DNA from 2 places in the Paracidovorax sp. MALMAid1276 genome. Region 1 is predicted to be linked to the other one. Evidence: predicted binding sites of a transcription regulator. Region 1 holds the regulator's gene; the other holds the start of a gene.
The links. Region 1 encodes NrdR, which represses ribonucleotide reductase genes. Its sites were predicted from a motif close to CACNANATNTNGTG; they were not measured.

Region 1 (4,963 bases):
CCCGGCCCCAGCGCCTCGCCCAGGAACACATGGCCCCAGGCCACACCGAACAGCGGGATCATGAACGCTGAGCTCATGGCCGCCACGGGCGATACGTGCTTGAGCACGCGCAGGTTGAGCCAGTAGGCCAGCCCCGAGGTCACGATGCCCATCACGGCCACGGCCGCGAGCGCGCCCGGCGTGAAGCGCGCCTCGGGCAGGCTCCAGGCGGCACCGGGCAGCAGCAGCACCAGCGCGGCAGCGTGGATGCCTGCGGCAATGGACAGCGGCGACATGCGGTGGGTGGCGCGCTTCATCCAGGTGGTGGAGATGCCATAGCAGGCCGAGGCCGCCACGCACGCGGCCGCGGCCAGCAGCAAGGCCGGCGTGGGCTGCACCGGCCCCAGCTGCACGATCAGCGCCACCCCCGCAAAGCCGCAGAGGCAGCCCAGCCACTTGCGCGCGCTCAGCGTGTCTTCCTTCATCCATGCCGCAGCGAGCACGCCGAAGGGCACGGCCATGGTGTTGAGCAGCGAGCTGTACCCGGCAGGCAGATGCAGCGCCGCCCAGGCATACAGCAGGAAGGGCAGGGCCACCGTGAGCGTGCCCAGGCCGAACAGCTCGCGCCAATGGCGCCACGGCCAGTCTTCACGGGCGAGCCGCATGAGGCCGATCAGCGTGAGCGTGGCCAGGCCGATGCGCAGCGCGGCCATCACATTGGGGCCCAGCACCGGACTGGCAACGCGGATGAAGAGAAACGAGGCGCCCCACAGGGCAGACAGCAGCACCAGCTGCAGGAAGTGGCGGGTTTTCACCGGGCGCATTGTCCGGCACCCGCGCGGCGCCTGCTGACCAAGGTCAGGCGATTAAATGAGTGAAAAATGTGCTTTGCGCTTGTGCAGCAAGCGCTGATAGCTATATTTTTGGTAGCAATCGTGGCTGTAGCCTGTGTGACAAGGGCGCATAGGGACGCCATGTAGCCGGGGCGGGCGGTCTTGATTTGATAAAAAATTGATAGCTGCCAGCGCTTTATGGATAAGCGCTGCAGGCTAAAAAGACCCAAATAGACCAGACATACAGGCCCCGATCACAGGCTACTTGCGTACCTCATCCACCATCGCGCGGAAGTCGTCGATGTCCTCGAAGCTGCGGTAGACGCTCGCAAAGCGGATATACGCCACCTTGTCCAGCTTCTTGAGCTCGCGCATCACCAGCTCGCCAATGCGGCCGGAGATGACTTCGCGCTGGCCCAGGTTCAGCAGCTTTTCTTCAATGCGTTCGATGGCGTTGTCGATCTGCACCGTGCTCACGGGCCGCTTGCGCAGCGCCAGGTTGAACGAGGCCAACAGCTTGCCCCGGTCGTATTCGATGCGGCGGCCGTCCTTCTTGACGATGGCCGGAAAGCTCACCTCCGGCCGCTCGTAGGTGGTAAACCGCTTGTCGCACGCGCCGCACTGGCGGCGGCGGCGGATGAAGACCCCATCCTCAGACACCCGCGTTTCAACGACTTGCGTTTCGAGGTGGCTGCAGAAGGGGCACTTCATGATGGTGGCCGAGGCTCCGTCTCAGCGGTAGACCGGGAAGCGGGCCGTCAGGGCGTTGACCTTCTCGCGCACGGCAGCGATGTTGGCCTCGTCGCGCGGGTTGTCCAGCACGTCGGCAATCAGGTTGGCCGTGATGCGGGCTTCCTCTTCCTTGAAGCCGCGCGTGGTCATGGCGGGGGTGCCAATGCGCACGCCGCTGGTCACCATCGGCTTTTCAGGGTCGTTGGGGATCGCGTTCTTGTTGATGGTCATGTGGGCGGCGCCCAGCACGGCCTCGGCTTCCTTGCCGGTGATGCCCTTGGCGCGCAGGTCGACCAGCATCACGTGGCTTTGGGTGCCGCCGCTCACGATGCGCAGGCCGCGTGCGGTCAGCGTCTCGGCCACCACCTTGGCGTTCTTGGCCACTTGCTCTTGATAAGCCTTGAACTCGGGCTGCATGGCTTCCTTGAAGGCCACGGCCTTGGCCGCGATCACGTGCATCAGCGGGCCGCCTTGCAGGCCGGGGAAGATGGCGCTGTTGATGGCCTTTTCGTGCTCGGCCTTCATCAGGATGATGCCGCCGCGCGGGCCGCGCAGGCTCTTGTGCGTGGTGGACGTGACCACGTCGGCGTGCGGCACGGGGTTGGGGTACACGCCCGCAGCGATCAGGCCGGCGTAGTGGGCCATGTCCACCATGAAGATCGCGCCGATTTCCTTGGCGACCTTGGCGAAGCGGGCGAAGTCGATGTGCAGGCTGTAGGCGGATGCACCAGCCACGATCAGCTTGGGCTTGTGCTCGCGGGCCTTGGCTTCCATCGCGTCGTAGTCAATGGCTTCGTTCTTATCGAGGCCGTAGCTGACCACGTTGAACCACTTGCCCGACATGTTCAGCGGCATGCCGTGTGTCAGGTGGCCGCCTTCGGCCAGGCTCATGCCCATGATGGTGTCGCCGGGCTTGAGGAAGGCCAGGAACACGGCCTCGTTGGCAGAAGCGCCGCAGTGCGGCTGCACGTTGGCCGCATCGGCGCCGAAGATCTTCTTGACGCGGTCGATGGCCAGCTGCTCGGCCACGTCCACATGTTCGCAGCCACCGTAGTAGCGCTTGCCGGGGTAGCCCTCGGCGTACTTGTTGGTCAGCTGGGTGCCCTGGGCCCACATCACGGCGGGGGAGGCGTAGTTTTCGCTGGCGATCAGCTCGATGTGGTGCTCTTGCCGGGCGTTTTCGGCCTCAATGGCGGCAAAGAGTTCGGGGTCGGTTTGTTCGACGAGGATTTTGCGGTCGTACATGGTGTTGGCAGTCCTAAGCTGAGAGCGTGGATATGGCCTTTTCATGGTGTCCGTTGTCCCGCAAAGGCAGTGGCTGCAAGGCGCTCACCGCAAGCCGCACCGCTGTGCGGCGAGGATGTGCAACGCGGCAGACGCTGCCTTTGCGGGGCAACCCTTCGGGCAAGGCAGCAAACAGCCGCACTCGTCGTTGCGCGCCTTGCACAGGCTCAAGCATGGGCTGCGGCCCGCGCCTGGATTGCGACTGTTTGCTGCCTTGCGGGCACCATGAAAAGGCCATATACACGCTCTTGATGTCCCTTGAAACAAGGGCTGCCCAGGCGAACGGCTGAACGCGGCAGGAAGAACCTGCGCGGCACGCTTCCCAGTGGTTCACAAGGGGCGGACCCTTGCCGGTTTCCACGTCAGCGGCGGCATCGTTGCGATACCGCGCCTATCGCCAGTCGCGTACCCCGCTAGTGTAGCTGACCCCGTGGTGGCCCAAGCGGCGTGCCGGGTTCCCAGGCTGCGCCATGGGCAGGCCTTGCGCAGTTCAAAGACCCGACAGCAAGGCCACTTTTTCGCCGGCCGGGGCGGCCGGTGCAGGCACCGCCAGGGGCGCGGGTGCTGGGGCGGGGGCCGCCGCGGGTGCCACGGCAGGCACCACCTGGGGTGCGGCCTGCGCAGACAGCGTGGGTGGCGGATTGGTGGGCATGGCGCGCCCATTGGCAACCTGCCTGAGCCGGAAATGCTCTGCCAGAACCTTGGCGGCATAGCCACCATCGTCGGGAAGATTGGCCGCGCCCACGTAGTAGCGCAGCCCGCCTTCGACCGAGCCGGCGCGCGCAATGCACTCCTGCAGCACCTTGACGCCCACACGCAGGTTGGTCACGGGGTCAAAGGCTGCGAAGTGGCCGCCGAAGCTCTCGTACTTGTCGGTGTGCACGCGGGTCATCACCTGCATCAGGCCCTGCGCACCCACGGCGCTCTGGGCAAAGGGGTTGAAGCTCGACTCGATGGCCATGATCGCCAGAATCAGCGTGGGATCGATCTTGGTGCGTTCACCGATGTCATAGGCCTCCGCCACGAGCACGCTCAGCGGCTCGGGCGCCACGCGGTACTTCTTGCTCAGCCAGAACGTGACCGCAGCCTGCGCCTTGGGCAGGTCCTTGGGGTTGGCGGCAGTGGCGCGCTCGCTCGCCTCGGGCTCCACGGTTATGCCCAGCGTTTCAAGCTGGCGCGTACGCAGCCAGTCCATCAACTGTTCCTCGCCAGCCTGGCGCAGGTCGGGGCGCGCAGTGAGCGCAATAACGACAAAGGCAACGGCCAGCCCGATCAGGGCAAAGCTGTTGTGGGTGATTTCAAGAAAACCTTCGGTCACGTCGGCCACGAAGGTTCGTACGCCGGAGACGATTTTTCCTGACGCTGTCATAGCTCTTCCTTTCTGAGGCACAGCAGGGGAAGAGGACAGTCTGTGAAGACTGCGCCTGCCCGGCAAGTCGCCTGGATTGGTACGCCAACAAGTGGGACGGCACGTCTGTGGCGTGCTCGGGTCGCCCTGTTTGAATTAGCCGGGTTCGGCAGCGGGTTGGGGTTTTTACTAGCCCCGTTTTTGGGGCAGGCGGATTCTAGAAGTTCTCTAAATGCAGAGTCAATACTAATAAACAAGTTTTATAGATGTATTTGTTATGAAAAATCTGTAAAAATCTACAGCTTTACGCGCTTCTTGGCGTTCGGTGGCGGGCCGCAGCGGTTGTTTCTGTGACGGCCCGATGTCAAATTCAATCGTTCTGAAGCGCGTCATTGAGAACGCCGTTTGAATTGGAGTCGTGACTTTGATAAGGTTCGTGGGCCTGTCAGAGTTCAGGCATCGCCAGACGAAGCAAAGTCTCCCGCCGAGGGCATTCAGTGCCAAGGTGCAGCAGATGCAGCTTCCATGGCAACCCCTTGGAGGCAATCCCTTGCCTCCCCGCCATGCGGACGTTCTTCTCCGCATGTCGACCGATGGCAAAGACCGTTGTGTCAGCCGTCAAGCCCGGCAGGCAGGCCCCATGGCCCGTCCGCCGGGCTTTCTTTTTTGCCGTCGCCTATCGCTCCTCGCTGGGCGTTCCGCGCTTGGAATAGGGCGACGTATCTATATATAGATAATGCGCGCTGGCGCCGGGGCGCGCAGGGTGGTGGCGGGTGTTTCATGCAAT
Region 2 (4,963 bases), on a different contig from region 1:
ACCGTGCTCATCTCGACGTGCGTCGCGCTCTGCGTGCGCAGGTAGTACGTGGTCTTGAGGCCGCGAATCCATGCGAGCTTGTAGGTGTCGTCCAGCTTCTTGCCCGACGCGCCGGCCATGTAGATGTTCAGGCTCTGCGCCTGGTCGATCCACTTCTGGCGGCGCGCTGCGGCTTCGACCAGCCACTGCGGCTCGACCTCGAACGCGGTGGAGTACAGCGCCTTGATGTCGGCAGGCACGCGGTCGATGGGGTGCAGCGAGCCCTTGAAGTGCTTGAGGTCCATGATCATCACGTCATCCCACAGGCCCAGGCGCTTGAGGTCGCGCACCAGCCCGCCGTTGATCACGGTGAACTCGCCCGACAGGTTGGACTTGACCGACAGGTTGCCGAACGACGGCTCGATGGAGGCGTCGACGCCGATGATGTTGGAGATGGTGGCCGTGGGCGCGATGGCGACGCAGTTGGAGTTGCGCATGCCGTCCTGCGCGATCTTCTTGCGCAGGGCATCCCAGTCGAGGGTGGACGAGCGGTTCACCTCCACATAGCCGCCACGGGCCTGGGCGAGCATGTCCAGCGTGTCGAACGGCAGGATGCCGCGGTCCCACAGCGAGCCCTTGTAGCTGGAGTACTGGCCGCGCTCCTTCGCCAGCTCGGTGGACGCCCAGTAGGCGTAGTAGCAGATGGCTTCCATCGACTTGTCGGCAAATTCCACAGCCTCTTGCGACGCGTACGGAATGCGCAGCGCATACAGGCTGTCCTGGAAGGCCATCAGGCCCAGGCCCACGGGACGGTGGCGCAGGTTGGAGTCACGGGCCTTGTTGACCGCGTAGTAGTTGATGTCGATCACGTTGTCCAGCATGCGCATGGCCACCGTGATGGTCTTCTTGAGCTTCTCGTGGTCGAGAACCTTGACAGCAACGCCGTTCGCGTCGCGCGGGCCGTCCTTCAGGTGCTGCAGCAGGTTGACCGAGCCGAGGTTGCACACGGCGGTCTCGGTGTCACTGGTGTTCAGCGTGATCTCGGTGCACAGGTTGGACGAGTGCACCACGCCGGCGTGCTGCTGGGGCGAGCGCACGTTGCAGGCGTCCTTGAAGGTGATCCAGGGGTGGCCGGTTTCGAACAGCATCGTGAGAATCTTGCGCCACAGGTCGGTGGCCTGCACGGTCTTGCTGGGCTTGATCTCGCCGCGGGCCGCTTTCTCTTCGTAGGCCACGTAGGCCTTTTCGAAGTCGGCGCCGAACAGGTCGTGCAGGTCGGGCACGTTGGAGGGCGAGAACAGCGTCCAGGTGCCCTTTTCCATCACGCGGCGCATGAACAGGTCGGGGATCCAGTTGGCCGTGTTCATGTCGTGCGTGCGGCGGCGGTCGTCGCCCGTGTTCTTGCGCAGCTCCAGAAACTCCTCGATGTCCAGGTGCCAGGTTTCCAGGTAGGTGCAGACGGCGCCCTTGCGCTTGCCGCCTTGGTTCACGGCCACGGCCGTGTCGTTCACCACCTTCAGGAATGGCACCACGCCCTGCGATTCGCCATTGGTGCCCTTGATGTGCGAGCCCAGGGCGCGCACGCGGGTCCAGTCGTTGCCCAGGCCGCCGGCAAACTTGGACAGCAGGGCGTTTTCCTTGATGGACTCGTAGATGCCGTCCAGGTCGTCGGGCACGGTGGTCAGGTAGCAGCTGGACAGTTGCGAGCGCAGCGTGCCGCTGTTGAACAGCGTGGGCGTGCTGGACATGAAGTCGAAGCTGGAGAGGACTTCGTAGAACTCGATGGCGCGCGCTTCGCGGTCGGTCTCATTGAGCGCCAGGCCCATGGCCACGCGCATGAAGAAGGCCTGGGGCAGTTCGATGCGGGTCTTCTTGACGTGCAGGAAGTAGCGGTCATACAGCGTTTGCAGGCCCAGGTAATCGAACTGCAGGTCGCGTTCGGCCTTGAGCGCGCCGCCCAGGCGGTGCAGGTCGTACTGCTTGAGCAGACGCTCGTCGAGCAGTTCGTTGTCCACGCCCTTCTGGATGAAGGCGGGGAAATAGTCCTGGTACGCCTGGCCCATGTCGGCGTGGGCCACCTCGCGCCCCAGCACCTCGCGCACGATGGTGTGCAGCAGCAGGCGGGCGGTGGCGTAGGTGTAGTCCGGGTCCTTCTCGATCAGGGTGCGGGCCGCCAGGATGGAGGCCTTGTAGACCTCGTCCATGGGCACGCCGTCATACAGGTTGCGCATGGTTTCCGCAACGATGGGTGCGGCCTGGATGTCGGCGCCGAGGTTGGCGCAGGCCGACTCGATGAGCCCGTGCAGGCGCAGGATGTCGAGTTGCACGCGCTGGCCGTTGTCGATCACGTTGAGCACAGGCGTGGCGGGTGCCAGCTTTTCCTGGTGGTGGGCGCGCTCTTGCGTGCGGCGCTCGCGGTACAGCACGTAGGCGCGGGCGACTTCGTGGTGCTCGCCGCGCATCAGGCCCAGTTCCACCTGGTCCTGCACGTCCTCAATGTGAAAGGTGCCGCCGCCGGGGCGCGAGCGCATGAGGGCGCGCACCACGTTCTGGGTGAGCGTGTCCACCACTTCGCGCACGCTGGCCGAGGCTGCACCCTGCGTGCCGTGCACTGCAAGAAACGCCTTCATCATCGCCACCGCAATTTTTTGCGGCTCGAACGGCACCACTGCGCCATTGCGGCGAATGATCTGGTAGTGCGTCAACGGGTGGCCGGTTTCGGACGCCGCGGCCGCGGCCTGCGGCGCGGCCTGGCCGGTGGTTGTGTGGGATGGGGAAGGCGTGTTCAAAGCAGCTTGCATGGGTGTCCTCTTCTGTGGGCTGTCTGGGATGGGCGTGCGGCTTGAGGCGCCGTCGCATGGGAGAGAGTCATGCGCCGACATTCAGTCTGGCGCACACTATATATGGTGTGTCGAATGCGTTCAAGACACTACCGGTAGTGTACCGCCGTGTTCGCGCCCAAAAATGAAACAGCCTGTGCAAAGGGCTGGATGAAGGCGCCGCGCGGGCTCGGCGGACAGCGTGCCAGGGCTTGAAAAGTTGCGGCCATGGCACGCAACGGCGGGCGATGCCGGCGGATTTCGCCTGCAAACCCGCACGGCATCACGGGCCCCAGGTCGTGTGCGTTTGCACAAAAAAATTTTTGCTATCGATGCCGCCTGCGCGGGTGGGGGTCGATGTTCACGCCGGTGGTTGAACGTCGAGCGGGAAATACCCCGCCGGCCAGCCCAGCAGGCGCTGCAGCGTCCGCCAGTCGAATCCGGCGCCAGGGTCGTGCTTGCGGCCAGGGGCGATGTGTTCGTGGCCGGCGATGTGGCGCACGGGATAGCGCAGGGCAATGTCCTGGCACAGGGCTGCAAGCGCGGCGTACTGTTCCGGCTCGAAGCGGTCGCCCTCCAGTCCCTCCAGTTCGATGCCCACGGAATCATCGTTGCACTGATCGCGTCCGCGATAGTGCGATTGGCCCGCATGCCAGGCCCGCCGGTCACAGTCGACGAACTGCCAGAGCCCCCCCGCGCGGTCGATAAAGAAGTGCGCCGAAACCTGCAGCCCGCGAATGCTCTGGAAGTAGGGGTGTGCGTCCCAGTCGAGCGTGTTGGTGAACAGCTGCTGCACGGCCCCGGTGCCGAACTGCCCCGGCGGCAGGCTGATCGAATGGACGACGATGAGGTCGACCGGTGCGTTGGCGTCAGGGCGAGGCCCCTGATTGGGAGATGCCAGGTGCTGAGCGCCCCGGTGCCAGCCGCCGTCCCAGGCTTCAGCCGATGTCTTCATGCGGGTCGGAGTCGGTGGGTGCAGCGATGTTCAGGCGGGCAATGCGGTAACGGATCTGCCGCAGGCTGATGCCCAGCCGCGCCGCCGTGGCGGTGCGGTTGAAGCCCGCTTCGCGCAGTGCGCGGATGAGGATGTCGCGCTCCTGCTGGTCCAGCCAGGCCTGCAGGTCGCTGGGCAGGGCCACGGTGCTGCCCAGCGTGGCCGGAGCTGGGGCCGCCGTGTCCGCAGCCGCAGCCGTGGTGTCGGTCGCTGCTGCGCCGGGGGGGAGGGCCGCGGCGGGCCGGTGGGCGCGGGTTGCTGCCGGGTCCGCACCGCCTGCGGGCGCATCGACATGCAGCTCCTCGCCGTCGCTCAGTGCCACGGCGCGGTGCAGCAGGTTCTCGAGTTCGCGCACATTGCCGGTCAGCGGGTGTGCGGCAATCGCGTCCAGCGCAGCGGGGGTGAGTGCCGGCACGGGCATGCCGGACTCGTGCGCGATGCGTGCAAGCAGCGAATGGCACAGCGCGGGCAGGTCTTCGCGCCGCTCCCGCAGGGGCGGGATCACGATCTCGATCACGTTCAGGCGGTAGTACAGATCCTGGCGGAATCGGCCGGACTGCACATCGGCGGCCAGGTCACGGTGGGTGGCGCTGACGATGCGCACGTCCACGGTTTCCTCCTGCGTGGACCCCAGCGGGCGCACGCTGCGCTCCTGGATGGCGCGCAGCAGCTTGGACTGCATTGCGAGGGGCAGGTCGCCGATCTCGTCCAGGAAGAGCGTGCCGCCGCGCGCGGCCTGGAAGTAGCCGTCCCGGTCCTGCGCGGCACCGGTGTACGAGCCCTTGCGCGCGCCGAAGAATTCCGCCTCCAGCAAGTTCTCGGGAATCGCCCCGCAGTTCACGGCCACCAGCGGGCCGTCGGCGCGCTGGCTGCTGGCGTGCAGTGCGCGGGCCACCAGTTCCTTGCCGGTACCCGACTCGCCGTGAATGAGCACCGGTGCCATGCCCCGGGCCACCTTGGCCACGCGTTGCTTGACGTTGCGCATGGCCTCGGACTCGCCCACCAGCCGGTCGAGCGCGGCATTGCCGCCCGGCACATCTGCCGCAGCGGCCGATGCCCCTGATCGGCCCGACGACGGGCTGCGCGTGCTGCGCGGCGCGGGCACGCCGCCCGTGCCCTGCACCGCGGAGGCCACCACCAGGCGGAACTGCTTGAGGTCCACCGGCTTGGT

Region 2: the regulator NrdR is predicted to act here: its motif matches at 2,875-2,888, upstream of ACOQFS_RS16780 (ribonucleoside-diphosphate reductase subunit alpha).

The regions. Positions count from the first base shown of each region.
Region 1 is NZ_JBMIRS010000182.1:3,521-8,483, reverse strand. Features, by position in the region: gene ACOQFS_RS12870 (DMT family transporter) at 1-803, opposite strand, end outside; gene nrdR (transcriptional regulator NrdR) at 1,074-1,523, opposite strand; gene glyA (serine hydroxymethyltransferase) at 1,545-2,789, opposite strand; ZMP/ZTP riboswitch at 3,094-3,243, opposite strand; gene ACOQFS_RS12855 (transglycosylase SLT domain-containing protein) at 3,319-4,197, opposite strand.
Region 2 is NZ_JBMIRS010000206.1:15,456-20,418, reverse strand. Features, by position in the region: gene ACOQFS_RS16780 (ribonucleoside-diphosphate reductase subunit alpha) at 1-2,780, opposite strand, end outside; gene ampD (1,6-anhydro-N-acetylmuramyl-L-alanine amidase AmpD) at 3,160-3,753, opposite strand; gene ACOQFS_RS16770 (sigma-54-dependent transcriptional regulator) at 3,737-4,963, opposite strand, start outside.